2 regions of the Ruegeria sp. BHSA191 genome follow, and region 2 is predicted to be linked to the other one. Evidence: riboswitches for the same ligand, from Rfam matches in the RefSeq annotation. Region 2 holds a riboswitch; the other holds the start of a gene.
What was found. Region 2 has a riboswitch for cobalamin ahead of AC2FNS_RS05885 (DUF1636 family protein). Riboswitches for the same ligand answer to the same signal wherever they lie in the genome.

Region 1: it holds a riboswitch for cobalamin, as region 2 does, so the genes downstream of both, AC2FNS_RS02010 (hypothetical protein) here and AC2FNS_RS05885 (DUF1636 family protein) in region 2, are expected to answer to the same signal.

Annotation. Positions count from the first base shown of each region.
Region 1 covers NZ_JBXWSH010000002.1:22,158-29,266, reverse strand. Annotated here, with positions in the region: gene AC2FNS_RS02035 (TetR/AcrR family transcriptional regulator) at 1-128, opposite strand, end outside; gene recR (recombination mediator RecR) at 243-836, opposite strand; gene AC2FNS_RS02025 (YbaB/EbfC family nucleoid-associated protein) at 883-1,227, opposite strand; gene AC2FNS_RS02020 (DNA polymerase III subunit gamma/tau) at 1,314-3,068, opposite strand; gene AC2FNS_RS02015 (protein-tyrosine phosphatase family protein) at 3,224-3,727, shown strand; gene AC2FNS_RS02010 (hypothetical protein) at 3,731-4,138, opposite strand; cobalamin riboswitch at 4,226-4,441, opposite strand; gene AC2FNS_RS02005 (TetR/AcrR family transcriptional regulator) at 4,470-5,042, opposite strand; gene AC2FNS_RS02000 (alpha/beta hydrolase family protein) at 5,126-5,983, shown strand; RNA gene ffs (signal recognition particle sRNA small type) at 6,046-6,142, opposite strand; gene AC2FNS_RS01990 (bifunctional 2',3'-cyclic-nucleotide 2'-phosphodiesterase/3'-nucleotidase) at 6,183-7,109, opposite strand, start outside.
Region 2 covers NZ_JBXWSH010000004.1:114,279-121,387, reverse strand. Annotated here, with positions in the region: gene AC2FNS_RS05900 (hypothetical protein) at 1-644, shown strand, start outside; gene AC2FNS_RS05895 (NAD(P)-dependent oxidoreductase) at 928-1,884, opposite strand; gene AC2FNS_RS05890 (LysR family transcriptional regulator) at 1,993-2,868, shown strand; cobalamin riboswitch at 2,941-3,145, shown strand; gene AC2FNS_RS05885 (DUF1636 family protein) at 3,228-3,611, shown strand; gene cobW (cobalamin biosynthesis protein CobW) at 3,614-4,669, shown strand; gene cobN (cobaltochelatase subunit CobN) at 4,676-7,109, shown strand, end outside.

The sequences.
Region 1 (7,109 bases), on a different contig from region 2:
GAGCCCTTGGGGACTCCGGCCTCTTTCAGTAGGTCGCTCAGGCCGACGCCGACAAACCCACGCTCGGCGGTCAGCCGGCGGCCAACGGCCAGAATTTGTTTCCGGGTATCCTTGCGTTGCGTGCTCATGGGTCACGAGATGGCAGTTAATAGACCGGTCGTCTAGTGGTAGTGATGGATAAAAATCCAGATGACGTAACGTCGGGTCATCGCCCACGAAGAAAGCGCACGGATTTCGAAGCCTTACAGTTCCTTCCGCGCCCGCAGCGCTGCGGTGATCGTCCCGTCATCCAGATAATCCAACTCGCCCCCGATCGGCACGCCCTGCGCCAGCGAGGTTAGGCGGACCTGTCCTTCCAGCTGATCTGCGATGTAATGGGCCGTGGTCTGCCCGTCGACGGTGGCGTTCAGGGCCAGGATCACTTCGGTGATGTTTTCGGCAGTCACCCGGTCGCGCAGGCGGGGGATGCGCAGGTCATCCGGGCCGACGCCGTCCAGTGCCGAGAGCGTTCCGCCCAGCACATGGTAGCGGCCTTTGAATACCCCTGCGCGTTCCATCGCCCACAGGTCGGCCACGTCTTCGACCACGCACAGCTCTCCGGTGGCGCGGTCTTCGGAATTGCAGATGTCGCAGATGTCGGTGGTGCCCACGTTGCCGCAGTTCAGGCATTCGCGCGCGGTGGCGGCGACCTGCTGCATGGCGTCCGACAACGGCGTCAGCAGCAGGGTGCGTTTGCGGATCAGGTGCAGCACCGCCCGCCGGGCCGAGCGCGGCCCCAGCCCCGGCAGCTTGGCCATCAGGTCGATCAGGGCGTCGATGTCACTGTTCGAACTCATGGCCTGTCCTGCGTGGCTTTGGCGGCGGGGGTTTGAGGGGCGAAGATTAGAACGGCAGCTTGATGTCCGCCGGCAGACCCATGCTTTCGGTCAGCTTGGTCATTTCTTCCTGCGACCGCTCGGCCGCCTTGGTCTGCGCGTCCTTGATGGCGGCCAGGATCAGGTCCTCGACCACTTCCTTGTCGTCGCTGTTGAAGATCGACGGGTCGATGTCCAGACCTTTCAGCTCGCCTTTGGCCGAGGCCGTGGCCTTGACCAAGCCCGCGCCGGATTCGCCGACGACCATGATGGTGTTCAGATCTTCCTGCATCTGCGCCATCTTGGTCTGCAGTTCCTGCGCGGATTTCATCATCTTGGCCATGTCGCCCAGACCGCCGAGTCCTTTGAGCATCTGTATGTCTCCTGTCATTCGAATTGCGGCCTAAATACGGGCCGTCTGCGTCCTTCACAAGGGCAGCGCGCCTTCTGCGCGGGTGATTAGTCTTCCTCGAATGGATCCCATTCGTCCTCGACCTCGGGCAGGGCTTCGGTTTCGACCTTGGCCGCGCGGTCCTGAGGGGTTTCGATCCGGGTGATGCGGGCCTTGGGGAATTGTGTCAGAACCGCCTGAACCAAAGGGTGTTCTTCGGCCTTGGCCTTCAGCGCCAGCTCGGCCGCGTCGCGCAGTTCGGCGATTGTGGGGGCGTCCCCGTCCGAGACGATCGAGACCGCCCAGCGATTGCCGGTCCAGCGCTGCAGAGCGGACCCGAGCCGCGCGGCCAGGTCGGTGGGGGCCTTTTCGGTGGGCGTGAACTCGATCCGTCCCGGCTGGTACGAGACGAGGCGGACGCCGTTTTCGACCTCGACCAGCAGTTTTACGTCGCGGTTGGCGCGGATCAGTTCGACCACATGCTCGAAAGTTGGATAACGCGCCAGCGCGGTCTGCACGTCCTGGGCCAACGCCGCCGTCGGCGCGCCGCCCACGCCACGCGGGGCTGGCGCATGGGCCGAGGCCGTCGCGGTCACGGGCGGGGCGCTGTTTCCGGCGTCCGGAACGCCGCCCCCCGGCCCGCCGACGGGCGGTGGAGGGCTGTCCTGAAGGCGCTTGATCAACTCTTCCGGGCTGGGCAGATCGGCCACATGGGTCAGGCGGATCACCGCCATTTCCGCGGCCATCATCGCGTTGGGGGCGGCCGAGACTTCCTCGAGCGCCTTCAGCAGCATCTGCCACATCCGGGTCAGCACCCGCATCGGCAACGCCTCGGCCATCTGCTGTCCGCGGGTGCGCTCATCGGGTGAGACGGTCGGATCTTCTGCCGCGTCAGGGGTGATCTTCACCACCGAGACCCAATGGGTGATTTCGGCCAGATCGCGCAGCACTGCCAGCGGGTCGGCGCCCTCGGCATATTGCGCACCCAGTTCGGTCAGGGCCCCGGCCGCATCGCCACGCAGGATCATGTCCATCAGGTCAAGAACGCGGCCCCGGTCGGCCAGCCCCAGCATCGCGCGCACCTGGTCGGCGGTGGTTTCGCCGGCGCCATGGCTGATCGCCTGATCCAGCAGCGAGGTCGCATCCCGGGCCGAGCCTTCGGCGGCGCGGGTGATCAAGGCCAGCGCGTCATCCGAGATTTCCGCGCCCTCGGCGGTGGCGATCTTGCGCAGCAGGCCGATCATCACTTCGGGCTCGATCCGACGCAGGTCGAACCGTTGGCAGCGCGACAGCACGGTGACCGGAACCTTGCGGATCTCTGTCGTGGCAAAGATGAACTTCACATGCCCGGGTGGCTCTTCCAGCGTTTTCAGCAGCGCGTTGAAGGCGCTGGTCGACAGCATGTGGACTTCGTCGATGATATAGATCTTGTACCGCGCGCTGGCGGCGCGATAGCGCACGCTGTCGATGATCTCGCGGATGTCGTTCACGCCGGTGCGGCTGGCGGCGTCCATTTCCAGCACGTCCACATGGCGACCTTCCATGATGGCCACGCAATGCTCGCACTGGCCGCAGGGTTCGGTCGTTGGTCCGCCATTGCCGTCGGGGCCGATACAGTTCATGCCCTTGGCGATGATCCGGGCCGTGGTTGTCTTGCCGGTGCCACGGATGCCGGTCATGATGAAGGCCTGCGCGATCCGATCCGCCTCGAACGCGTTTTTCAGCGTGCGCACCATGGCATCCTGACCGACCAGGTCGGCAAAGGTTTCCGGGCGGTATTTTCGGGCGAGAACCTGATAGGCGGGGCTGGACTGTGTGGTCATGTCTGCTCTGACGGATTCGTACTGACGATGCAGGGTAGAGTTCCCGGTGCCCCGCGTCCACAGCGCCGGTGCAGGTTTTTCGCTTTGGCGGTGGCGCTGGTTGGGCCATACTGGACCAATAGTTTCAGTGATGCGTTTCCCGAGGGGTGGTTTCGATGTCCAATCTGGTTGTTCATGCCCTGCAGGTCGGGGGCGGTTCGCTTGCCCTGACCTCGATACCCGGCGGAGGCGGCGACTACCGCGGCGACCTGGACCTGATCGGGGGCTGGGCGCCGGGTCTTGTGATCTCGATGACGACCCTGGCCGAGATGGTCGCCGTGGGGGCGGGAGATTTCGGATCGGACATCCAAGGGCGTGCTAGCCGCTGGGCGCATATGCCGGTCGCCGATTTTTCGGCGCCGGGGGATGACTTTGACGGCCAGTGGCCGCCAGTCAGCGCCGCCGCCCGCCATGCGCTGAGCGGCGGCGGGCGAGTTCTGGTGCATTGCCGGGGGGGCTGTGGACGATCCGGCATGGCCTTTCTGCGCCTGATGATCGAATGTGGCGAAGCCCCGGAACCGGCGCTCAAACGCCTGCGGGCCGTTCGCCCCTGCGCCGTGGAAACCGAGGCGCAGTTGCTCTGGGCCGTGGCGCCGGCTCGGGTTGCTACCCCGGACTGACCGTCAGATGACTGCCGGCAAGGCGTGTTCCGCCAGGGTGGTGGGATCCAGCGCGACCGCCTGCAGCATCGCGCAGGGTGACGTGTCCAGCCCCTGCGCGAGGCAGGCATCGGCCTGATCATTGAACATCAGGTCGGCATAGGCGTCCAAGCTTTGCGTATCTGCCCCTTCGCGTGCGCCGCAATACACCCGGATCAGGTCGGCGCGAGCGTCAAAGCGGGCCATGCAGCCCGGCGTGCAATGGGTCAGTTCGCTGCTGCCTTCCACCCGGAAATCGGGCGAGGTTGCCGCGTCGGCCGCCGCGACCGCCTGCGCGACCGACCGGGCCAGATGCGTCAGCGCCGGGCAGGTACTGCCCGTGCGTTGGCAGACGGTTGCGGAAAATTCGTGCGTGTTGGTCTTCCAGATCATGATGCGCCCTCCGCGCGCTGGGCGGGGCGGACCGGGGCGGACAGCCGATTTCACGGCCAGACCCTGCCCGGACACCCCGTCCGAGTTTCGGTTTCACGTTTGATGGCAGGTCTCCTGACTTGCGGGTCGTTGCTTTGCCGACCTTCCCAACCTTGCGGTCAGTGGTATCTCGGCATCGCTCTCCGCCTACAGTTGCGGGGGCAGTCCCGGCATTGGCCCGTTCCGATTGTCCCGGGGGGGGCCGCACCGTGTTCCCTTTTCATCCCGGCTGAAGGCGCGGGAACCATCACCCAATCGCTAGCGGTCAGGGTCGGGCCGAGTCAAGCCGCATTCAGTCGCGCGGCTGGAACCGGTCCCACGGGACATGCTCGGGCAACCGGCGCAGCACATTCGAATCCCGACGCGCGCGCGCCAGTTGCCAGCCGCCCTGCATCATGATGAACAGGGTGTCGGCCGCCATGTCAGGATGCGCGACGCCGAACCGTTCCGCGTGGCCGCGCACCTCGTCGATCCAGCTTTCGTACAGCCGGTCGGCATGGTCGCGGAAGGCCCGGTTGTCGGGGCTTTCGAACAGGGTGGCGGCGATCGGGCAGGTCTCCCATTGCGGCGAGGTGTCGAACAGTTTCGCGATCTTGTGGCAAAGGGTGGTGACCCCTGCGCGGAAATCCTGCGCGTCGTTGAACGCCGCCGCGATCATGTCGCGCATCCCGTCCGAAGCCCAGCTGGCCGCAGCGAGGGCAAGATCCTGCTTTCCCTTTGGAAAATGGTGGTACAGCGAGCCTTTGGGCGCCCGGGCCTCGGTCAGGATCTCGGTCAGGCCGACACCGTTGTAGCCCGAGCGCTGGAACAGCCGGGCGGCGGTCTGGGTCAGGCGATCGCGGGTGTTTTGCGGACGTCGGGTCATCTTGCACGCATCTTGACAGGGCTGGACCGATCGGTCCAGATGCAATGATTAGACCAATCGGTCCAGAGCGCTTGGAGGCATGGATGTTGGATTCGCAGCAGACCGTGAAAGTCGAGGATTTCGAGTTTTCGGCGAGCGAGGCAAACCTGTCGGCGCGGCTCTATGCACCGATGGCCAGGCCGGAAATCGCTGTCGTACTGAACGGGGCAACCGGCGTGCCGCGGGACTACTACCAGCATTTCGCGCGGTGGCTGGCCGCTGAACGGGGCATGGCCTGCCTGACCTATGACTATCGCGATTTCGGGACATCTCTGAAACGGCGCCTGAAAGACTCGGATGCCACTATGGCCGGTTGGGCGCTGAAGGACATGCCGGCGGCGCAGGCCGAGATGCGGCGGCGCTATCCCGATGCCAAGCTTTGGGTCATCGGTCATTCGGTTGGCGGGATGCTGGGGCCGCTTCAGCCCGGGATCGACCGGATCGACCGGATGATTTGCGTGTGTTCGGGGCTGGTGACCCTGGCCGATCATCCCTGGCCCTACAAAGGGTTGGCGAGCCTGTTCTGGTATGGTCATGTGCCGCCTCTGGTGCGTCTGCTGGGCTATCTGCCGGGGCGGATGCTTGGGTTCGGGTCCGACCTGCCATCCGGGGTCTATTGGCAGTGGCGCAAGTGGTGTACGTCACCCGACAGCTATCTGCCGGAACTAGGCGACACGCTTCCGCCGGCCGATTGGGGCCGAATGACGGCCCCGGTGGACGTCATCGCCCTGGAGGATGATCAGACGGTTCCGCCGCCCGCGGTCTGGCGGCTGGTCGAGTTGTACGGGCCTGCGGCGCGGCGTCATCTATTGACCCCGGCCGCCTTCGGCCTGCGCGAGGTCGGCCATGTCGGCGCCTTCGCCCGGCGCAGCCGCGCAATCTGGCCGCGGCTGATTGCCTGACGACCAGTCCGGCGGCCCTGCATCAGGGAATGATCGGAAAACAGTGTGCCATGACGGCATCAAGTGAGAGGTTGGACAGCGACCCAAGCGGGGCTCGTTGTGGCTGCTTCCTTCCGGACCTGACCAGGTTGGCGAGGCGCTTGCCCGCGCCAACCTCTCGACCGCCGATATAGGCATCACGCAGGCGCTTGGCAACCCGTCACGGCCACAGCCGAATCCGGAGAAAGCCCTGGTCGTCCAACCCAAGCAGCTCGGGGCTGAAAGCGGCCAGTTCATCCAGGTATTTCTCGGCGCCCGGTCCGGTGCGCAGCACGGCCGCACGCCCGTGGAAACCGGTCAGGGAAAAGCTGGCCGGAGCATCTTCGAGCGGATCGCGTTCCAGCGCTCCGGACAGGTAATCCCGGACGATCGCGCGGATATTCATGCGCGGCATCTGGATCGCCGGACTTTGCCGCAGGATCGGGAAATTGCCACCGCCATTGGCCCGATAGTTGTTGACGGCCACGACATAGGCCTGTTCCGGCGTGACCGGGGTGCCGTGATGGCAAAGGTTTCGTATCCGCCCATTCTCGTTACCGGTCCGGTGTCCCCCAAGGTCGAAACGCGGCGGGCATGACGGATCGATTTCGTAGGTCACCCCGTGCAGGACGTCAAAATTGTGCCCGGTCGCCTGCGGGTCTATCAGGTCTGCTTCGCGGGCGCCGTCGATTTGCCGGTAGACTGCTGCCGACATTTCCAGCCAATCCCGCAACTGCGCACCGGTAACGACGACCGCCCGCAACTCATTGGGAAACACATGCAGATCCGACACGTGGCGCAGGAACACGTCGCCCCGCGGAACATCGGTGAAATGGCGTGGCCCGGCCCGACCCCCGAATTTGGAGGGTGCTACGCTCGACAGCAGCGGAAGGTTTTCCAACTTCGACTCTTTCAGAACCGGCCGCAGCGCTGCGGCCTGGGCGGCGGCGACCAAGGTCAGGCCGCGATCCAGCCCGCAGAAAGTGAAATAGCTGTGCATGGCCTGCTCCGTCCGCCCGACCGGCGATGCCGCACGGCGGCGTGTCCGTGCGTGTCCGGTTTGGAACACTTGCATCATCTCGGGGTCTTCGGGCACAGGCCCCGCATC
Region 2 (7,109 bases):
AGATACCGCGCGCAATCTTTGAAAATGAGTTCGAAAGTATGCTGGGAGAGCTTACAGACATCCGAAATATGGTTCGCTTCTTTTCTGTTACTGCTACAGGCCAATATCAAAAAGCTTCTGTCGGCAGCATTTCGACTACAGACCCACTGTTTTTCCTTATCATGGCAAAGGAAATAGCTCTCATGTTCGGGGGCGTCGTAACTTGGGGAATCGGCGTCTGGTATTCTGTCGAGCAAATCAGAAAAACTCGAGCTGAAACCGCGCAGATCGAGGCCTTTACGCCAAAGGAGATCGAGGAGTTCTTCGACAAAAAGATTGAAAAAACCATCAAACTAGAAGTCGAGAAGAAGGTGGTATCTCTTCTTAAGGAGGGTAAAGCTACCAAAGCTCAACAGGGAGAGTTAAAAGGGCAACTGACTTGGGCACTTAACTCTCTGTTGGCGAAAATGGAGCGGGGCCTGACTATCGAACTGAGGATAGCGCCACCCAGCGAAACAGAGGAAGATGACGCGGACGAAACCGTTGATGAGAGTGAAGCCGAAATCTACGATCAATTGTTGGAAACGCAAAACCAGTTGATCTTCCCAGAGCCTAATGATGACCCAATTCTCGGGATACCAAAACTAAAAGATGATGAAGGTTAAGGCGATTTGGTTGTGAGAGAGTTCGCAACCAAATCCCGCAACATTTCTTGGTTACGAAGAATGCGGGATTCGCTTAAGTATCGGTTTTTACTACCCATTAGTTCAGAGTGGGTTCGATTTCAAAACAGGTACTCGCCTCCACTGCTCCGACTTGGTTCCGCGTCGCTGCCTTCCGATTGGTCGAAATCCAGCTCGAACTGTTCTTGGCCGCGCAAGGGGACACCGCCACCTTGGGTTTCACGCAAGACGCCCCCCGAAGGCCGCCGTTTTGCTGACCGTCGGTTCAGACCGTGCTTCGGCCTTGCGGAATCACCTCGTACCCCGGCTCTTCCGGTTCATCGTCCTGCATCTCGGCCGGAAAACCGGGCGCGGTAATGCTCAGCCCGGTTGCATCCTCGAGCCGTCGAATGACGTTGGGCGACAGCTCGCGCGCGCCATAGCGGGCGATGGCGTCGTCGAAAATCTTGATCATCAACGGGTTCATCTCCAACGGCACGCCGGCGCGGTCTGCGACCTCCTGGAACAGGCCGATATCCTTTTTCACCAAGTCCATGGTGAAGGAAATGTCGCGCGAGCCGTTCAGGATCACCTGGCTTTCGGTCTCATGCACGAAGGACGTACCGGACGAGATCTTGATCGCCTCGTAGGTGGTGTTCAGGTCCATCCCGGCGGCCTTGGCGGTCACCAGCGCCTCGGCGCAGGTGATCAGGTTGGCTGTGGCCAGATAGTTGGTCAACACCTTCAGAACCGAGGCAGTGCCCAGATCGCCGGTATGCAGGATGCGCCGGCCCATCGTCGTCAGGAACGGCAGAATCCGCTCGAACGTGGCCCGGTCGCAGCCCGCGAAGATCGAGATATTGCCCGTGGCCGCCCGGTGGCACCCGCCCGAAACCGGGCAGTCCACCGCCGCGCCGCCGCGTTCGATCACCATGGCCCCAAGCCGTTTGACCTCGGCCTCATCGGTGGTGGACATCTCCATCCAGATCTTGCCCTGGCTCACCTCGGGCAGCATCTGCTGCATCACCGCGTCCGAGGCAGCGGGCGACGGCAGGCAGGTGATGACCGCATCGCAATCGCGCATCATCTGGGCCGGGCTTTCGCCGGCCTTGGCCCCCTTGGCCGCGAATTCCGCCACAAGATCGGGGTTCAGGTCGTACACCGTCAGGTCGATACCGTTGCGCAGCAGCGACCCCGACAGCTTGCCCCCCACATTGCCCAAACCGATGAACCCGACCTTCATGTTCTGCCCTCCCGCAGGCGCGTTTTCGTTGGCCCGAGTATTTCCGTTGCCCATCGACAAAAGAAACGAATAATAAAGCTATCTATACAAAAATTATTTTGGTGCTAAATGGACCGCCTGCCCAATCCGGCGTGGCTGCGTAGCTTCGAGGCCGCCGCCCGCCACCTGAATTTCACCACCGCCGCGCAAGAATTGGGCCTGACCCAGACGGCGGTATCGCTGCATATCCGCTCACTCGAGGCGGACCTCGGGCAGCCGCTTTTTGCCCGCAACGCGCGACACCTGTCGCTGACCGAGCTGGGCCAGTCCTATGCGCTGACCGTGCGCCGGGCGCTGTCGGATATCGCGCTTTCCACCAACAGCTTGTTCGGCCCCGCCTCGCGGCAGGCGCTGACCATCCGGGCGGCGATATCGACGATGACCTACTGGATCGCGGCCGAGCTGCCCGCGTTCAGCGCTCAGCACCCCGAGATCCCGGTGCGGCTGGTGTCACATATCTGGAACGACTCGGCCGCGCCCGCGGATGTAGACGTGGAAATCCGGCTGGGCTATGGCGACTGGCCCGGTGTTGCGGCGGACCGACTGTGCTCGGAACGGCTGGTGCCCGTCTGCCGGGCGCAGGACTCGTCGCCAGACCTGCAAAACGGCCCGTTGATCCACATTCTGGGGTACGAGGACAACTGGGCGCGGTACTTCGAGGCCACGGGCATCGACCTGCCCGACCGCCCCGCGCGCCATTCGGCGGATACGACCGTCACGGCGCTGCAACTGGTGATGGCCGGCGCGGGCTACGCCACCGTTCTGGAGCGGTTCGCGCGCAACGCCATCGCCCAGGGTGCGCCGATCCGGATTGCGGGGCCGGCGATTCCCTTTGCCCAGTCGCATTACCTGATCCGCAGCGTCAGCGCGGCGCCTCCGTCCATCCCTGCCCAGTTGTTCCTGGCCTGGCTGCGCGACTGCCTGGCCAGCGATGCCGCGGATTGATCCTGGCAAGTCGCTTTTTCGATCCGAGGCAAGGCACTTGGCCCCGCGCGCTTGACAACCCCCCTGCCCGTGCCGCATGTCGCTTGCGTTGGTGTCTGTGCAAGCAGATGAAAAGGGAATGCGTCAGCGGTTTTCCGTCAAACGCAGCCGCCCCCGCGACCGTGACCGGAGAGGGTGCCCAAATGCCACTGGCCGCAGGCCGGGAAGGCGGGACATCCGACAGAGCACCGCTCTGACATCCGCAAGCCGGGAGACCTGCCAACGCCCGAAGACAAACCGGACGGGGTGTTCCGGTGTCGGGCCCATGTCGGCAACGTGGCCCGCGCATACCCCGTCCCCCGACAACCAATTGAGGGGGGATGAGAGACGTGACCGAGACCTCACCAGTCGAACTGCTGGTCTGCACCACCTGCCGACGCGGGCTGCCCATCGAGGATGACGCCCAGCGCCCCGGCACGCTGCTGCACAAGGCGCTGGCCGCAGCCGACCTGCCCGAAGGCATCACCCTGAAGCCGGTCGAATGCCTGTCTAACTGCGATCAGGGCTGCTCGATCGTTTTGCGCGGCGGGCCGTCTCGCTGGACCTTCGTCTATGAGAACCTGAACGAATCCGACCATGTCGAAATCATCGTCGAAGGCGCCACCAAGTACCTGGCCACCGAAGATGGCCTTGTGAGATGGCGTGACCGCCCCGAACATTTCCGCAAGAACTGCGCCGCCCGCATTCCCCCGATTGGAGCCTGAGCATGAGCACCCTCGAAAAACTTCCCGTCACCGTCATCACCGGCTTTCTCGGCTCGGGCAAGACCACGCTGATCCGCCACCTGATGCAGAACCCGCAGGGCAAGCGCCTGGCCGTGGTGGTCAACGAATTCGGCGATGTGGGTGTCGATGGCGAAATCCTGAAGAGCTGCGCCATCCCCGAATGCCCGGCGGAAAACATCATGGAACTGGCCAATGGTTGCATCTGCTGCACCGTGGCCGATGACTTCATCCCCACGATCGAGGCGCTGATGGCGCTGGACCCGCGCCCCGATCACATCCTGATCGAAACCAGCGGTCTGGCCCTGCCGAAACCGCTGCTCAAGGCGTTCGACTGGCCCGATATCCGTTCCAAGATCACCGTGGACGGCGTGATCGCCCTGGCCGATGCCGAGGCCGTGGCCGCAGGCCGCTTTGCCCCGAATGTCGCGGCGGTGGACGCCCAGCGCATGGCCGATGACTCGATCGACCACGAAACACCCCTGTCCGAGGTGTTCGAGGACCAGATCTCGTGCGCCGACATCATCCTGCTGACCAAGCCCGACCTGGCCGGCCCCGAAGGCGTGGCCAAAGCGCGCGAGATCATCGCCGCCGAGGCGCCCCGCCCCCTGCCCGTGGTCGAAGTGGCCGAAGGTGCGGTAGACGTGCGCGTGGTGCTGGGGCTAGGCGCCGCGGCCGAGGACGACATGGACGCCCGCCCCTCGCATCACGATGGCCATGACGACCACGAACATGATGATTTCGAAAGCATCGTGGTCGAACTGCCCGAACAGACCGACCCGGCGCAGTTGGTCGCCAATATCGAACGTCTGGCGAACGAGCTGAACATCCTGCGGGTCAAGGGCTATGCCGCCGTTCAGGGCAAGCCGATGCGTCTGCTGGTCCAGGCGGTCGGCGCGCGGGTGCGGCACCAGTATGACCGCCCGTGGAAACCGGACGAAGAGCGCCGCTCGCGCCTTGTGGTCATCGCCGAGCATCACGACATCGACGAATCCGCGATCCGTGGCATCCTGACAGGCGTCACCGAGGCCGCCGAGTAAGCACCAATGCACGTCGTCTTCCGCGAAAGCCACGGGCTCGAAGAAACCGAGACCCCGACCGATCTGGGCCAGAGCCCGGCGGATCTGGTGGTGTTGTCCTTTTCGGATAGCGATCTGGGTGCTTTCGCGGCCGGCTGGCATCGCGGCGGCGGGCCCGAGGGGCGGATGCCCTCGTTGCGGCTGGCGAACCTGACGGCGCTGAAACATCCACTATCGGTCGATACCTATGTCGAGCAGACGCTGGAGGGCGCCAAGGGCATCCTGATCCGGCTGATCGGCGGCGTGCCCTACTGGTCCTACGGGTTGCAGCAGGTGCTGGCGCTGGCGCAGGCCAAGGGCATCGCGCTGGCGGTGCTGCCCGCCGACGGGCGCGAGGATACGCGGCTGGACGATTATTCGACCCTGCCGGTCTCGACCCTGCGGCGACTGGCGCATCTGTGCGACACCGGTGGCGAGGTCGCGGCCCAAGCCGCACTGGCGCAGATGGCGCTGGCGGCGGGGCTCTATGCCGGGCCCGTGATGGGGGCCAAGACCCTGCCCGAATGCGGAGCGTGGTGCCCGGATCGCGGCGTAATCGCGCCCGAGGACGCCTTCGCAGGCGAAGGCCGGCGCATTGTCGTAACCTTCTACCGCGCCTACCTGACTTCGGCCGATACCGCGCCGGTCGCGGCCCTGATCCGGGAAATCCGCGCGCGGGGTCATCAGGCGGTGGGGCTGTTCGCACCCTCGCTCAAAGCGCCTGCGGCGGCGCAATGGCTGGCTGAGAACATCCCAGCGATGGCGCCCTCGGCCATCATCAATGCCACCTCGTTTTCGGGCAAGGGCGCGTCGGGCACATCGCCCTTGGACGAGGCGGGCGTGCCGGTGTTTCAGGTCGCTCTGGCCACTTCGCGCCGCAAGGCCTGGGCTGAGGCCGAGCGCGGCCTGTCGCCTGCCGATCTGGCCATGCATGTTGTGCTGCCCGAGGTGGACGGGCGCATCTCGGCCGGTGTCGCCTCGTTCAAGGAACCGGGCAAGCGCGACCCACACCTGGAATATTCCCGCTTCGCCCACCGCCCCGAGCCCGACCGGATTGCCGCCATCGTCGACCGGGCGATGGCCTGGGTGGAGCTGGCCGAGAAACCAAAGGCGCAACAGGTACCCGCGCTGGTCCTGTCCACCTATCCCGGCAAGGACTGGCAGATGGCCCATGCGGTGGGGCTGGACGCGCTGGCCTCGGCCGAGGCGATCCTGTCCGACCTGCAGGGCGCGGGGTATGACACCGCCCCCGCCCAGCCGATTGCCGACACGCTGCTGGACGCCCGGATTTCATGGCCGGTCTCGGCCTACCGCGCCGCACTTGCGCAACTGCCAGAAGCGTTGCGCGCCGATCTGGAAACCGTCTGGGGTGCGCCCGAGGATGACCCGGCCTGCGCCGATGGGGCCTTCCACTTCACCGCGCTTCGGCGCGGCAAGGCGCTGGTGGCGCTGCAGCCCGAACGCGGCACGCCGGAATTGCGGGACGACGAATATCACGACCTGTCGCGCACGCCCCGGCACGGATATGTGGCCTTTTACCTGTGGCTGAGGCACGGGTTGGGGACGGATGCGCTGATTCATATCGGCGCACACGGAACGTTGGAATGGCTGCCGGGCAAATCGGTGGCGCTCTCGGCGGAATGCTGGCCCGAGGCGCTGATCGGCGATCTGCCGGTGATCTACCCGTTCATCGTGAACGATCCGGGCGAAGCCGCGCAGGCCAAGCGCCGGATCGGGGCCGTCACGCTGGGCCACATCCCGCCGCCGATGAAGCAGAGCAGCACGCCCGACCGCATGGTGCGGTTGGAATCGCTGCTGGACGAGTTCTCGAACGCCGACGGGCTGGACCCCAAGCGGCGCGACCGGCTGCAGGCCGATATCCGTGACGAGGCCCGCGCCATCGGGCTCGAGGCCGATCTTGGGCTGGATCAGGCCACCAGCACCGCCGAGGCGATCACCCGCATCGACCGTTTCGTCTGTGACATCAAAGAAAGCCAGTTCGGCGACGGGCTGCATGTCTTTGGCCGCGCGCCGCAGAGTGCGGGCAATATCGACACTGCCGCGTCGGCACAGGCCGAACGGCAGGCCCTGCTGGATGCGCTGGCCGGCAAGCGGATCGAGGCCGGGCCGTCCGGCTCGCCCTATCGCGGGCGCACCGACGTGCTGCCCACGGGCCGCAACCTGTTCACCACCGATCCGCGCTCCGTCCCGACCCGCGCGGCCTATGCGCAGGGGGTGAAACTGGCCGAAGAACTGGTGCGCCGCCACCTTCAGGAGGAAGGCGACTATCCCAAGGGCCTGATCGTCGATCTGTGGGGCTCTGCCACGATGCGTACGGCGGGCGAGGAATTCGCCATGGCGCTGCACCTGCTGGGCGTCAAACCGGTCTGGGATCCGGGGTCGGAGCGCGTGAGCGGGATCG